Regions from separate parts of the Methylobacterium sp. P3_A11 genome, predicted to be linked through region 1. Evidence: predicted binding sites of a transcription regulator. Region 1 holds the regulator's gene; the other holds the start of a gene.
What was found. Region 1 encodes PhoB, which activates phosphate uptake and scavenging genes when phosphate is short. Its sites were predicted from a motif close to TGTCATNNANCTGTCAT; they were not measured.
Positions count from the first base shown of each region.

Region 2: phnC (phosphonate ABC transporter ATP-binding protein) is a predicted target of PhoB. The motif match lies at 4,460-4,476, and genes of this name have one in related genera.

Region 1 covers NZ_JBFUGA010000010.1:66,240-73,456, reverse strand. Annotated here, with positions in the region: gene pstC (phosphate ABC transporter permease subunit PstC) at 1-163, shown strand, start outside; gene pstA (phosphate ABC transporter permease PstA) at 176-1,066, shown strand; gene pstB (phosphate ABC transporter ATP-binding protein PstB) at 1,089-1,904, shown strand; gene phoU (phosphate signaling complex protein PhoU) at 2,017-2,736, shown strand; gene phoB (phosphate regulon transcriptional regulator PhoB) at 2,884-3,579, shown strand; gene AC1DXK_RS05375 (protein-disulfide reductase DsbD family protein) at 3,762-5,939, opposite strand; gene AC1DXK_RS05370 (aminopeptidase P family protein) at 6,059-7,217, opposite strand, start outside.
Region 2 covers NZ_JBFUGA010000030.1:32,660-39,876, forward strand. Annotated here, with positions in the region: gene phnF (phosphonate metabolism transcriptional regulator PhnF) at 1-600, shown strand, start outside; gene phnE (phosphonate ABC transporter, permease protein PhnE) at 778-1,644, opposite strand; gene phnE (phosphonate ABC transporter, permease protein PhnE) at 1,641-2,522, opposite strand; gene phnD (phosphonate ABC transporter substrate-binding protein) at 2,539-3,465, opposite strand; gene phnC (phosphonate ABC transporter ATP-binding protein) at 3,568-4,416, opposite strand; gene AC1DXK_RS12065 (LbetaH domain-containing protein) at 4,529-5,149, opposite strand; gene AC1DXK_RS12070 (DUF1045 domain-containing protein) at 5,142-5,828, opposite strand; gene AC1DXK_RS12075 (ceramide glucosyltransferase) at 5,854-7,014, opposite strand; gene AC1DXK_RS12080 (autotransporter family protein) at 7,104-7,217, opposite strand, start outside.

The DNA of each region.
Region 1 (7,217 bases):
CGATCCGAGTTCGACCATCGCGTCGCGCATCGCCAACGAGTTCAACGAGGCGGACGGCCTTCAGCTCAACGCGCTGATGGCCCTGGGCTGCATCCTGTTCGTGATCACCTTCGTCGTGCTCATCATCGCACGGCTGCTGACCCGCCGCGTCAAGGCCGCCTGAGGAATTCGCGCGATGGACGCCACCAACACGATCGCCGCGACCGCCCAGCGCCGTCCCGGCCGGGTCCGCCGGGGGCGCCGCCTCGCCGACCGGACGCTGCGCATCGCCTGCACCGCCGCGACCCTGGTGGGCGCCCTGGTCCTGGGCTCGATCCTGGTGATGCTGATCGTCCAGGGCGTGCGCGGCTTCACGCCGACCCTGTTCACCAGCCCCACCCCGGGTCCCGGCTCCGAGGGTGGCGGCATCGCCAACGCCATCCTCGGGAGCCTCGTGCTGACCGGGATCGGCATCCTGATCGCCACCCCGGTGGGCGTCATGGCGGGGACCTTCCTGGCCGAGTACGGACGCGGCTCGAAGCTCGCGGCGCTGATCCGCTTCCTCAACGACATCCTGCTCTCGGCGCCGTCGATCCTGATCGGCCTGTTCGTCTACACGCTGATGGTGCGGCCGATGGGGACCTATTCGGGCTGGGCCGGCGGCGTGGCCCTCGCCATCATCGCCGTCCCGGTGATCGTGCGCACCACCGAGGACATGCTGCGCCTTGTCCCCGGCACCCTGCGGGAGGCGGGCGCGGCCCTCGGCGCACCACCCTCGACGGTGATCGTCAGCGTGACCTGGCGGGCGGCGTCCGCCGGCATCGTCACCGGGATCATCCTGGCGCTGGCGCGCATCGCCGGCGAGACCGCGCCGCTCCTGTTCACCGCCCTCAACAACAATTCCTGGTTCTCCGCCAACCTGATGGGCGGCGTCGCGAACCTGCCGGTGATGATCTACCAGTTCGCCCTCTCGCCCTACCCGAACTGGCAGGGCCTCGCCTGGGCGGGCGCGCTCCTCATCACCGCGACGATCCTGGCGCTGTCGATCATCGCGCGCCTCGTGATCAAGCCGCAGCCCACGCGCTGAGACCCCCTTCGAGGACACGACGATGAACGCCGCCTCCGCGATCCCCACGGTCGATCTGAACCGCAATCGCGCCGAAGAGGGCGGGCCTGTACGGATCGCCGTCAAGGGCCTGAACTTCTACTACGGGAGCTTCCACGGACTGAAGGACGTCAACATCAACTTCCACGACCGGCAGGTCACGGCGCTGATCGGGCCGTCCGGCTGCGGCAAGTCCACCCTTCTGCGCTGCTTCAACCGGATCTACAGCCTCTACCCGGAGCAGCGGGCCGAGGGCGAGATTCTGCTGGACGGCGAGAACATCCTCAGCCCCTCCGTCGATTTGAACGAGTTGCGCTCGCGCATCGGCATGGTGTTCCAGAAGCCGACGCCGTTCCCGATGTCGATCTACGACAACGTCGCCTTCGGCTTGCGCCTCTACGAGAAGCTGCCGAAATCCGAGCTGGACGGCCGGATCGAGGAATCCCTGCGCAAGGCCGCCCTGTGGGACGAGGTGAAGGACAAGCTGAAGCAGCAGGGCACCGGCCTGTCGGGCGGACAGCAGCAGCGCCTGTGCATCGCCCGCACGGTGGCGCAGCGCCCGGAGGTGATCCTGTTCGACGAGCCGACCTCGGCCCTCGACCCGATCTCCACCGGCCGCATCGAGGAGTTGATCGAGCAGCTGCGCGACGAGTTCACCATCGTGATCGTCACCCACAACATGCAGCAGGCGGCGCGCATCTCGCAGTTCACCGCCTTCATGTATCTGGGCCAGCTGGTCGAGTTCGGCCCGACCAACCGGATGTTCATGAACCCGACGGAGCGGCGCACGCAGGACTACATCACCGGCCGCTTCGGCTAGCCTGCCCGAACCCTCCGGCCCCGGGCACCGCCGCTCCACCTCCGGGGTCTGCCGGCGGATCGCCGTCCGCCCCCCGGAGCGCCGCCCCCGGGACACCATCGAAGGATCCACCATGCCCGGCCATATCGTCACCTCCTACGATACCGACTTGGAGAACCTGCGTCGCTCGATCTCGGAGATGGGCGGCGTGGCCGAGAAGATGACCGCGGAGGCGACCGACGCCCTCGTGCGCCGGGACGACACCCTCGCGCAGGCGGTGATCCTGGCCGACAAGCGCCTCGACGCCCTCCAGCGGGACATCGAGGAACGCGCGGTGCTGCTCATCGCCCGGCGCCAGCCCCTGGCGATCGACCTGCGCGAGACCATCTCGGCGATCCGCGTCTCCGGCGATCTCGAGCGGATCGGCGACCTCGCCAAGAACGTCGCCAAGCGGGTGGTGGCGATCTCCGATCAGGCGCCGGCACAGAAGATCGTTCTGGGCGTGCGCCACATGAGCGACCTCGCCGAGGGTCAGCTCAAGGACGTCCTCGACGCCTATGCGAGCCGGGACATCGAGGCAGCGCACGACGTCTGGGAGCGCGACGGCGAGATCGACGCCCTGTACAATTCCCTGTTCCGCGAACTCCTGACCTACATGATGGAAGATCCGCGCAACATCWCGTRCTGCACGCATCTCCTGTTCTGCGCCAAGAACGTCGAGCGCATCGGCGATCACACCACCAACATCGCCGAGACGATCCATTACCTCGCCACGGGCGAGACCCTGGCGGGCGACAGGCCGAAGAACGATGCCTCGAACTACGTGACGGTGGACGGTGTCCAGGCTCCGTGAGCACCCGGAATCGGGCCGTACGCCGCGGCTGGGGGCGCCGTCTCCTGTGGGGTGCCGCCAGAGAGGCCGTGCGTACGGATTGAGGCGGAGCGGTGCCTCCTGCACCATCCGCGGGGCCGCTGGTAGAACGGGTCATCAAACGTGAGCATGCAAGTCCTGATCGTCGAGGACGAGGAGGCGCTGACCACGCTGCTGCGCTACAATCTCGAGGCGGAAGGCTTCCTGGTTGACACGGCTGCCCGCGGCGACGACGCCGAATTGCTGCTGGCGGAGCGGATCCCGGACCTCGTCCTGCTCGACTGGATGCTGCCGGGCCTCTCAGGGATCGAGCTGTGCCGCCGGATCCGGGCGCGCCGGGAGACCGAGCGCCTGCCGGTGATCATGCTCACCGCCCGCGGCGAGGAGGGTGACCGGATCCGGGGGCTCGGCACGGGGGCCGACGACTATATCGTCAAGCCGTTCTCGGTACCGGAACTGCTCGCCCGGATCCGTGCGCTTCTGCGCCGGGCCAAGCCCGCCCACGTTTCGGACCGTCTGGCGGCGGGCGACCTGGAGCTCGACCGCACCGGCCACCGCGTCCGCCGCGGCGGCGAGGAGTTGCATCTCGGTCCGACCGAGTTCCGGCTGCTGGAATTCCTGATGCTGGCGCCGGGCCGGGTCTTCTCCCGGGAGCAGCTGCTCGACGGGGTCTGGGGTCACGACGTCTACATCGACGAGCGGACCGTAGACGTGCATGTCGGGCGCCTGCGCAAGGCCCTGAACGGGCCGCGCCAAGCGGACCCGATCCGGACGGTGCGCGGCTCCGGCTACGCCTTCGACGAGACCTTCTCCCTCGAAGCCTGAGGCGGCCCCACGGGCTGTCCGGATAGGACATCGCTCCGGCCGTTCCGTCATCACGAGCGCAGCGAAGTGACCCAGGGCATCGGGACGCCTGTGAGCGTGGCGCTGCTGGGTTGCTTCGCTCCGCTCGCAAAGACGGCGGGACGGGCGCGCGGATCTTCGAGCGGGCTAGGCCCCTCAAAGCCTCAGCGGGCCAGCGCCGCGCTCCGGCCCGACGCGGCCGGCACCGCCTCCAGCGCCGCGAGGACCGTGCCCTCGGTCAGGATCTGCGGCAGCACCTGGGGCTCCCCGGTGCCGCTGTAGAGCAGGTAGAGCGGCACGCCGCTGCGCCCGTGCTTCTCCAGGAGGCGGGTGATCTCGGGGTTCTGATTGGTCCAGTCGCCCTTCATGTAGGTCACACCGCGCTCGGCCATCGCGGAGCGTACGGCCTTGGTGTTGAGCGAGGTCGCCTCGTTCACCGCGCAGGTGATGCACCAGGCGGCGGTCATGTCCACGAAGACCGGGCGGTGCGCATCGATCAGGGCGGCGAGGCGTGCCTGGGTGAACGGCTCGACCCCGTCGGCGGCCTGCGCCGACGGCGCGATGCGGTCCCGCGGCAGGGTCACCGCGAGGGCGGCCCCGGCGAGCAGCGCGAGGGCCGCGGCGGACTGCGCGATCCGGCCGGCCGTGGGCGCGCCGGCACGTCCGTGCTCCCAGGCCCAGGCCGCGAAGCCGATCAGCACGAGGCCGATCAGTGCCGCCAGCAGACCCTGGGGATCGACCTGCTGTGCCAGCACCCAGATCAGCCACGCCACCGTTGCGTAGACCGGGAAGGCCAGGATCTCCTTGAGGGTCTCCATCCAGGCCCCCGGCCGCGGCAGCGCCCGCAGGGCCGGCGGCCAGAGCGTCAGCACCAGGAACGGCAGGGCGAGGCCGAGGCCGAGGCTCGCGAACACGGCGAGCGCCACCCCTGCGCTCTGGGTCAGCGCGAAGCCCACCGCGGAACCCATGAACGGTGCCGTGCAGGGCGTCGCCACGAGGGTCGCGAGGACGCCGGCGAAGAACGAGCCGCTCAGGCCGGCCCTTCGGGCGAGGCCGTCACCGATCCCGGCGAGGCCGCCGCCGACATGGACGACGCCCGACAGGCTCAGGCCCATCGCGAACAGCAGGTAGGCGAGGCCCGCGACCACGGCGGGCGATTGCAGCTGGAAACCCCAGCCGATGGCCGCGCCGCCGCCCTTCAGGGCGATCAGCAAGGCGGCGAGGGCCAGGAAACTGCCCACCACGCCCGCCGTGTAGGCGAAGCCGTGCAGGCGCAGCCGCGACCGGCTCTCGCCGGCATGCCGGACGAGGCTCAGCACCTTGATCGACAGCACCGGGAACACGCAGGGCATCAGGTTGAGGATCAGGCCGCCGAGGAAGGCGAAGGCGGCAGCCGTCGCAATCGTCAGGGCGTCGAGATCGGGACCGATCGCCGTTGTGGCCGCCGCCGGTGTGGTCGCCGCCGAGGCCGCCGGGGCCGCGGCGGCCTGGAGCACCGGCTCGTCGCCATACGCGAAGGCCAGGCGTCGCGTTCCGGAATCACCCAGCTCGTCGAGGGTCAGGACGCCGGGGAGCGTGCCGGGCGCCGGATCGGCCGGAGTGCTGCGGGCGAGGGTGAGGTGCAGGCCGGATTCGTCGACGGACATCACCTGCGCGGCGGCGTTGTCGATCGCCGTCTCGGCATAGGGAAAGTACGCGGCGTTCCGGATGGAATCCGGCCTGAGGCCGGTCGCGGCGAAATCGAGCCGGAGGGTGTCACCCTGGCTCGACACGCGGAGCGGCCAGAGTGCCGGCTTGGGCAGGGCGGCCCGGGCACGGTCGAACAGCGCCGCATTGGCCGGGTCCGGGTCGGCCTTGCCCACCGGCAGGGTGAGGGCCAGATCGGCCGAACCGGGGACACATTCGGTCTCGCAGACGAGGTAGGTGAGCTTCGCCCGGATCTGCACCGGATCCGCCGGGTCGAGGCTCGGCGGCGGCGTGACCGGAACGAGGAGCGTCACCTCGCCCTCGTAGCCGTAGTTCATCAGCGTCGCGATCGGGATGCGCTCCGGGGCGGGCCACCGGATCGCCCCGGGGTTGAAGCCCGCTGGCAGCGTCCAGGTGACCTCCGGCGGCAGGCCGGAATCACCCGGGTTCCGCCAGTAGACGTGCCAGCCGGGCTTGATCTGCATCCGCACCGCCAGCGTGAAAGGCTGCGCGCCGGCGACCGCGGCGGGCTCGGCCACGAGGCTCGACCGGACGAGGTCGGGGGGCGTGCGGAATCCCTGCGGGAGACCTTGGGCGGCAGCGGCCGAGAGGCCCGCGGTGCAGGCCAGGATCAGGATGGCGAGGCGGCGGATCATGCTGTCCCTTCGCGCGCAGGGCGGTCGCGGTTTCACGCGGGGCGTGTCCGGCCCAGGGCGGGCATTTTCACGATGCCGGGTCTTACCACGACCTGCGACCGGGGTCCTGCGCCGGTGCGTCACCCTTCCAGCGGCGCCGTAGCGCGCTCCAGCCAGTCGCGCGTATCTGCGTCCAACCCGTGTGCCAGGGTGTCGCGCACCCGGGCGTGGTAGGCGTCGATCCAGGCGCGCTCCTCGGGGTCGAGCAGGTCCGTCCAGATCAGCCGCCGGTCGTACGGGGCGAGCGTCAGCGTCTCGAAGCCGAGCATCGGACGCTCGCCGCCGGCGATGGTGCGGGGCTCGACCAGCACGAGGTTCTCGATCCGGATACCGTAGGCGCCGCGGGCGTAGTAGCCGGGCTCGTTGGACAGGATCATGCCGGGTTCCAGCGCCACCGTGCCGGTCTTGGCGATCCGCTGCGGCCCCTCGTGCACCGACAGGAAGGCGCCGACGCCGTGTCCGGTGCCGTGATCGAAGTCGAGGCCCGCCCGCCAGAGCGGTGCCCGGGCGAAGGCGTCGATCTGGGCACCGGTCGTGCCCACCGGAAACACGGCCCGGGCGATGGCGACGTGGCCCTGCAGGACCCGGGTGTAGCGGTCGCGCATCTCCGCGCTCGGAGCGCCCACCGCGACCGTGCGGGTGATGTCGGTGGTGCCGTCCGGATATTGCGCCCCGGAATCGATCAGGAACAGCTCGCCGGCCCGGACCGTGCGGTCGGTGGCGCGACTCACCCGGTAATGGACGATCGCGCCGTTCGGCCCGGATCCCGAGATCGTCGGGAACGAGACCTCCCGCAGGTCGCCCCCCGCGGCGCGGAAATCCTCCAGCGCCTCGACGGCGACGATTTCGGTGAGGCCGCCGGCGGCGGCCGCGCCGTCGAGCCACGCCAGGAAGCGCACGACGCTCGCCCCGTCGCGGATATGGGCGGCGCGGGCACCAGCGATCTCGGCGGCATTCTTGACCGCCTTCATCCCGGTGATCGGATCCTTGCCGATGTCGGCGGTTCCGCCGGCGGCCTCGATCTTCTCTTTCAGGGCCACGGCGCCGGTCGCCGCATCGAGGCGGACCCGCACGCCAGCCAGGGATCCCAGCCCATCGTCCAGATCCGCCCGGGACAGGATCTCGGCGAGGGGGGCGAGCGCCGCACGCAGGGCCGGGTCGACGTTCGGCGAGCCGAGGAACAGCCGAGCCCTGCCTTCGCGGGGGAGGATCGCGTAGCCGAGGGCCAGGGGGGTGTGG
Region 2 (7,217 bases), on a different contig from region 1:
GCGCGGTTCGCGGTGAACCGGCACACGGTGCGGCGCGCCCTCGCGGCGCTGGCCGAGAGCGGCCTCGTGCGCGCCAGCCAGGGCCGGGGCACCTTCGTCGAGGAGGCGCCCCTCGCCTACCCGATCGGGCCGCGCACGCGGTTCTCCGAGATCGTCGCGGGCGCCGGACGCGAGGCCTGGGGCGACCTGATCACAGCCGCCACGATCGCGGCCGGCCCCGAGCAGGCAGCGGCCCTCGCCCTCCCCCCTGGTGCACCGACCCTGGAGCTGCTGACGGTCCACCGGGCGGACGACGCGCCGCTCTCGACGGCGCTGACTTGGCTGCCGCTGCCGCGCTTCGCGGGCTTCGCCGAGGCCTATGCCGAACGCGGCTCGATCACCCGGGCCTTCGCGGCCTGCGGCGTCCACGACTACACCCGGCTCTCGACGCGCATCCGCGCCCGTCCGGCCGATGCCGCGGAGGCGCAGCGCCTCCAGATCGCGCCGGGGCGGGTCGTGCTCGCGGTATCGAGCGTCAACGTCGATCCCGCCGGCGTGCCGATCCAGGCGAACCGCACCCTGTTCGCCGCCGACCGGGTGGAGCTGGTGATCGGGGAGTGATGCGGCGTCCGCGCGACCGCCTCGGCACAGCGTCTTTGCGAGCGGAGCGAAGCAATCCAGGGCAGCGCGACAAAGGCCGATGTCGCGCGACCCTGGGTCATTTCGCTTCGCTCATGATGACCGAGAGGTCCGTCACCCGAGGGCGCTAACCGGAAGCCGTATGATACGAGGCCTCGTTCAGCGCGCCGCCGGCCCGATGATCGCCCGGCGCAGGCGGGTCGAGACCCAGTCGATCGCCGCCACGGTCACGAGGATCATCAGCACCAAGAAGGCGACCTGCTGCAGTTCCAGCACGCGGATCAGCTCGGTGAGGTACTGACCGATGCCCCCGGCCCCGACGATGCCGATGATCGTCGCCGAGCGGGTGTTCGATTCGAAGAAGTACAGGACCTGGCTCGCCAAGACCGGCAGCACCCCGGGGATCAGGCCGAAGCGGATGCGGTGGAGCGCCGAGCCGCCCGAGGCCACGACGCCCTCGCCGGGGCGCTTGTCGCAGGTCTCGATCGCCTCGGAGAACAGCTTGCCGAGCGCCCCGAAATCCGAGCACGCGATGGCGAGCGCCCCGGCGAACGGACCCAGGCCCACGACGTTGATCCAGATTAGCGCCCAGATCAGCACGTCCACCGAGCGCATCACGTCGAGGCCGCGGCGGACGGCGAACCGCGCGAAGGGGTTCGGCACGACGTTCCGGGCCGCCAGGAACGCCACCGGGAAGGCGAGGATCGCCGCCGTCAGCGTGCCCAGGAAGGCGATGCCGAGGGTCTCGCCCAGCGCGTGCAGGAAGGTCCAGAACTGGCCCTCCGGCGAGGGCGGCAGCATCAGCACCGCGAAGGTGCCGAGCCGCCCGAGCCCGTGGAGGATCCGCGCCACCGAGAAGTCGAGGCGCCAGGTGCCGAACGCCGCGAGCCCGACCAGGACGACGAGCAGGGCGGCCAGTCGCGCCCGTCCCGGCCAGTCGGTGCGGAACTGCGCGGGATAGCGCGCGCGCAGGCGGGCAAGGTCGGCCCGGGCCGCCGCCCGCAGGGCCTCGGGACGCGCACTCATCGGGCGGCCTCCGGGCCGATCAGCCGGTGGCGGACCCGCTCGGTGGCGAGGTCGATGCAGAACACGGTCAGGATGATCAGCACGAGGATCGCGCTCACGTCCGCGTAGTAGAAGTTGCGGATCGCCACGAGGAATTCCTGGCCGATGCCGCCGGCACCGACGAAGCCCATCACCCCGGCCCCGCGCACGTTGATCTCGAAGCGCAGCAGCGCGTAGGAGGCGAAGTTCGACAGCACCTGCGGCAGCACCGCGAAGCGCACCGTCTGGACCCAGGTGGCGCCCGAGGCCGACAGGCCCTCGACGGGACGCATGTCGATGTTCTCGACCACCTCGGAGAACAGCTTGCCCAGCGCCCCCGTGGTGTGGATCGCGATGGCGAGCACGCCCACCATCGGGCCGAGGCCGAAGGCGATCACGAAGATCAGCGCGAACACCACCTCGGGGACGGTGCGGCACAGCTCCAGGAGGCGCTTCGCGCCGAGCCGCAGCAGGCGCGACCGCACGAGGTTGGCGGCGGCCACGAAGCTGAGGGCGAAGCCCGCGAGCCCCCCGAGCAGCGTCCCGAGATAGGCCATGAGCAGGGTCTCGCCCAGCAGGCCGAGCCACTTGGGCAGGCCCCAGTACCAGGCGCGGACGTCCTCGAGGGGGTGCTCGAGGCCGATCGGCGGCAGGATCTGCCGGATGTAGGCGGTGAACTTGCCGATGTTCTCGGCGAAGACCAGCGGCCGCACCTCGGCGGCGAGCCCGGCCACGACGGCGAGCAGCGCCACGACGGCGAAGCTCGCCAGCGTGCGGCGACGGGCGGCGCCGGTCGCCGCTGCGTAGAGGCCGGAGAGGGCGGCTGCCCGCTCCGGCGACAGGGGTGTCGGACCGCGCAAGTCCGGCGGCTCCGGATCAGGACTTCCGGCGCTGCTCGTCGTTGAACCGCAGCATGTCGATGATCGGCTGGTAATCCTTGAGGGTCACCGGCGTGAGATCCTGGTCCTTGCCGTCGGAGAGCCGGTCGAAGGCGGCCTTGTCGGCCTTCGGCAGGGCCACGAAGGCGGCGCGGATCTTGGCCTTCAGGTCGTCCGGCAGGCTCTCCAGCATGGCGAAGGGTCCCTCCGGAAGGAAGTCGGACTTGAACACGACCCGGAAGTCCGACTGCTGCATCGGCGTCCCGTCGGGCTTCTTGAGCATGCCCTTGGCGGCCATGCGGGTGACCATCGTGTCAGTCTCGGAATTCCACAGGTTGGCGGCGGCGTCGGCCGTGCCCTGGGTGAGCGCCAGCACGGCGTTCTCGTGGCTGCCGGCGAAGAAGGTCTTGCCGAAGAACTTCTCGACGTCGTAGCCCGCCCGCTTCAGGAAGAAGCGCGGCGCCTGGTTGCCGGAGGTGGAGTTCGGATCGACCAGGGCGAGGTTCTTGCCCTTGAGATCCTCGACCGTCTTGTACGGGCTGGAAGCCAGCACGTAGACCACCGAATAGTAGCCCGAGGCGCCGGTCTCGTGCTTCTGGTTGACGATCGGCTCGATCTTCACGCCGGTCATCACGGCCCGCGCGAAGGAGGCCGGCCCGTACCACGCAATCTGGATGTTCCCGGCCCGCTGGCCCTCGATCACGGCCGCGTAGTCGCTCGCCACCCGCAGCTTCACCGGCACGCCGAGGGTCTTGGTCAGGTAGGCGGTGAGCGGCGCCCAGCGGTCGGACGTGCCCGAGGCGTTCTCGGCCGGAATCACGCCCAGGGTCAACTCGGGGTACTGGGCCTTCCAGTCCTGGGCGGCGGCCGGCAGGCCGAGGAGGGCGAGGGCCGCGGCGGCGGCGAGGGTGCGTCGGGTGATCATCGTGTCGTCCTTCGTGTCGGCGTGTGTCGCGGGTTCGGCCGGCCGCGGGGCCGGCCGGGCGTTTCCCGATCCGTCGTTGGTGTTGGGGCCGGATGGCCCGGTTCAGGCGCCGAGGGCGGCCTCGCGCACCGGCCGGGCCGGCACAAAGCCGGGCCGGCCCGGCATCGCCGCCCGCTGCTCGGCCTCGCGCTGGGCCGCATCATCGAGCACCTCGCCGGCCTCCAGGCCGTAGAGCCGGCGGGCGACGTCCTCGGTGAGGTCGAACGGGCCGCCCTCGAACACGACGCGGCCGGCCGCGAGGCCGACGAGGCGGTCGCAATAGGCGCGGGCGAGGTCGAGGGAGTGCAGGTTGCACAGGACCGTGATGCCGTAGCGCCGGTTCACCTCGGCCAGCGCGTCCATCACCAAGCGGGTGTTGCGCGGGTCGAGGGAGGCGACGGGCTCGTCGGCGAGCAGGATCTCGGGCTCCTGCACGAGGGCGCGGGCGATGGCGACACGCTGCTGCTGCCCGCCCGACAGGCCGTCGGCCCGCTGGCCGGCGAACTCGCCCATGTCGAAGCTCTCCAGGGCCGCGAGCGCCATGGCGCGGTCCTCCTCGGACCAGAGGCGCAGCAGGGATCGGTGGCTCGGCGCGTGGCTGAGGCGGCCCATCAGCACGTTGGTCATCACGTCGAGGCGGCCGACGAGGTTGAACTGCTGGAAGATCATGGCGCAGCGGGTGCGCCACGCCCGCAGGGCTCGGCCCTGCAGGGCCGTGACGTCCCGCCCCTCGTGGAGGATGCGCCCGGACGTGGGGTCGGCCAGCCGGTTGATGAGGCGCAGCAGCGTCGACTTGCCGGCACCCGACCGGCCGATCACGCCGACGAAGCTCCCCGGCTCGATCCGGAGCGACACGCCGTCGACGGCGCGCCGGTCGCCGTATTGGCGCGTGAGACCCTCGATAACCAGCATGCCACCATCCGCCGGGGAATGGCCGCAGCTAAACGCCGATTTCACGACGATTGGATGACGAATACAGGTCGATTAAGTTTGCCGGCGCAGCGACTGTAGTTCGATAGCCGACTTAATCTTCGTATCTCTCCAGGAATGCTTCGATGGGCAGCCTGCGAAAATCCGGGAGCGCCCGGCGCAGGCGCTCGTGATCCCAGTCCCACCAGGCCAGACGCATCAGGCGCGCGGCGACGCCTTCGGGAAAGCGGCGCCGGACCGGCTTGGCGGGATTGCCGACGACGATCGTATAGGGTTCGACGTCGCGGGTGACGATGGCGGCCGCGCCCACCACGGCGCCGGTGCCGACGGTGCGGCCGGGCAGCACCACGACGCCATGGCCGATCCAGACATCGTGGCCGATCGCCACCGGGCTCGACCGGCGCCGGTCGAAGAAGGCCGGCTCGTCCGCCTCGTCCGGCCAATAGGCGTGCGCCCGGTAGGTGAAGTGCGCCTGCGACGCGCGTTCCATCGGGTGGTTGCCGGGATTGATCCGCACGCTGGCGGCGATCGAGCAGAACTTGCCGATCGTCGTGTAGATCACCTCGCAATCCTGGCCGATGTAGGAATAGTCGTCGAGGATCGTCTCGGTGAGGCGGGTGCGGGCGCCGACCTCCGTGTAGCGGCCGAGGCGGCCATCGACGACCCGGGCGCTGGGATCGATCGCGGGTTCGAGTCCGAGGGCGCGGTCAACCACGGGCCTCTCCGAAGGGCAGGCGCGCCAGGAGCCGGAACGAGCCCGACCCGTCCTGGGTCAGGAGGCAGACGGCGTCGATCACGAGGGGATCCGGCCCGGCGGCGGCATAGGCCTCGGACAGGCGCCGGTGCCACGCGTCGCGCTCCGCCTCCGGCAGGGCGTCGGTCAAGGTCATGTGGAAGCGGAAGGCCTCGAACACGTACGGGTAGCCCCAGCGCGCCAGCAGCGCCCGCCCGCGCGGGTCGAGGCGCTCCGGGCGGCGTCTGGCCCGCTCGGTCTCGGTGAGCGGCGCGCGGAACGGGTCGAGGGCGGCGACGCACTCGGCGGCGAAGAGCCCCAGGCCCGGCGGCGGGGCCTCCGGCACCAGGGCGAGGAACGGCCCGAGGGCGGCGACCACCAGATTTCCGACCGCCACCGGCGGGTGGGCGGCCGCGAGGTCGCGGGTGGCGGCGACGAGATCCGCCTCCGTGGTGCCCGTCGCGAGGCGCAGGGGCGCCTTGAGGGTGGCGTGGAACCCGTAGACCCGGGCGCCCGCCGTGACGGCGGCGAGGTCGCTCAAGCCCTCCGGGTGCGGGACCGCTGCCCCCGCGACGGAGTCGGTGCCGAGGACGGACCGGCCGAAGGCTTCCAGCCGGGAGCCCGGGGCAGGCAGGCAATAGAGGGCGTAGCGGCGCGACACGTCTCGGCCTCCGATCGTCGAGCGGTCAGGCCGTCGGCGCGTAGGGACGCGCATCGGCGGCCCGCCGGGGACGCACATCCATGGCGTTGCCCCGCCACACGATGGCGCTCTGCATCCAGGCGCCGAGCCAGATCGCCGGGATCAGGACGTCGCGCGCCAGGAAGGCCGCCAGCATGCGGGGCGAACGGTGCCAGCCCGCGCGGAATGCGAGCCGGTGCTCGGCGGCATAGCACAGGGCGGCGAGGCCGGCAGCGCCGGCGAGGCCCGCGAGGCTGCCGGCCCAGAGGGCGACGAGGAGGGCCGGCAGCAGGACGCCGCTGCCGATCTCGGGGGCGAAGAACAGCGGGAAGGTCACCCGCCGCAGCCGTGCCCAGCGCAGCTGCCGCGCCCAGACCTCGCGGAAGCCGCGCGGGCCGAGCGGCTGCTCGAACGGACTCGCCACGAGGTGGACCCGCTTGCCGGCGGCGCGCACCAGCTTGGTGGCGGCCGCGTCCTCGGCGATCTCGGCCGCGAGCGCCTGAAGGCCGCCCTGCGCCTCCAGAAAGGGCTTGTGCCAGAGCATGCTCTTGCCCTGCGCGAAGCCCAGCCCGAAGGCCTCGGCGGCGTATTGCCAGCGGGCCTGCAGGGTATTGAGGAAGGCGCATTCCACCTCGGCCATGAAGCTGCGCGGGCGGGCGCCGGCCGGCGCGGAGCAGACGAGGCCGGTGTCGTCCCGCCACGCCGCCTGGAGGCGCTGGAGGTAGTCCGGCGGCATCGCGACGTTGGAATCGGCGAGCACCACCCAGTCGTGGGCGGCGGCGCGCCAGCCGCGCAGGCAGTTGTTCAGCTTCGGATTCGCGCTGACCCGCTCGTCGCCGAGGATCAGGCGGGCGGGCACCTCCGGATGGGCCTCGATCAGGCGCCGGACCATCGGGAGGATCGGGTCGCCCGGATCGGCCACGCAGAAGATCAGCTCGTAGGACGGATAATCGAGCCGGAAGCTCCGGGTGAGCATCTCCTCGCTGTAGGCCTCGACCCCGTGGAGCGGGCGGACCAGGGACACGGGCGCGCCGGCCGGGAAGCGCGACGGTCCGGGGCTCCGGCCGGGCGCCCCGCCGAGGCGCCGGCCCGCGACCGCGATGCTGCCGATCTGGACGAGGGCCAGGAGCGCGCCGAGGGACAGGGCCGGCACCGTGGCGTCAATCATGCGGATCCCTCGAGCGAGAGGCGAGCGGTCCGGTCCGCTAGCGGCCGGACCGCGTCAGGCGTGTGACAGAGGCGGCCGCCGGGTGCTCCTCAGAACCGAAAGGTGAAGTTGCCCTTCACGGCCTGGTCCTGCGCCCGTGCGCCGGTCTGGCCCGTGTAGGCCACGCCCAGGCTCGCGTTCGGCGCCACCGCGAGGTCGAGTCC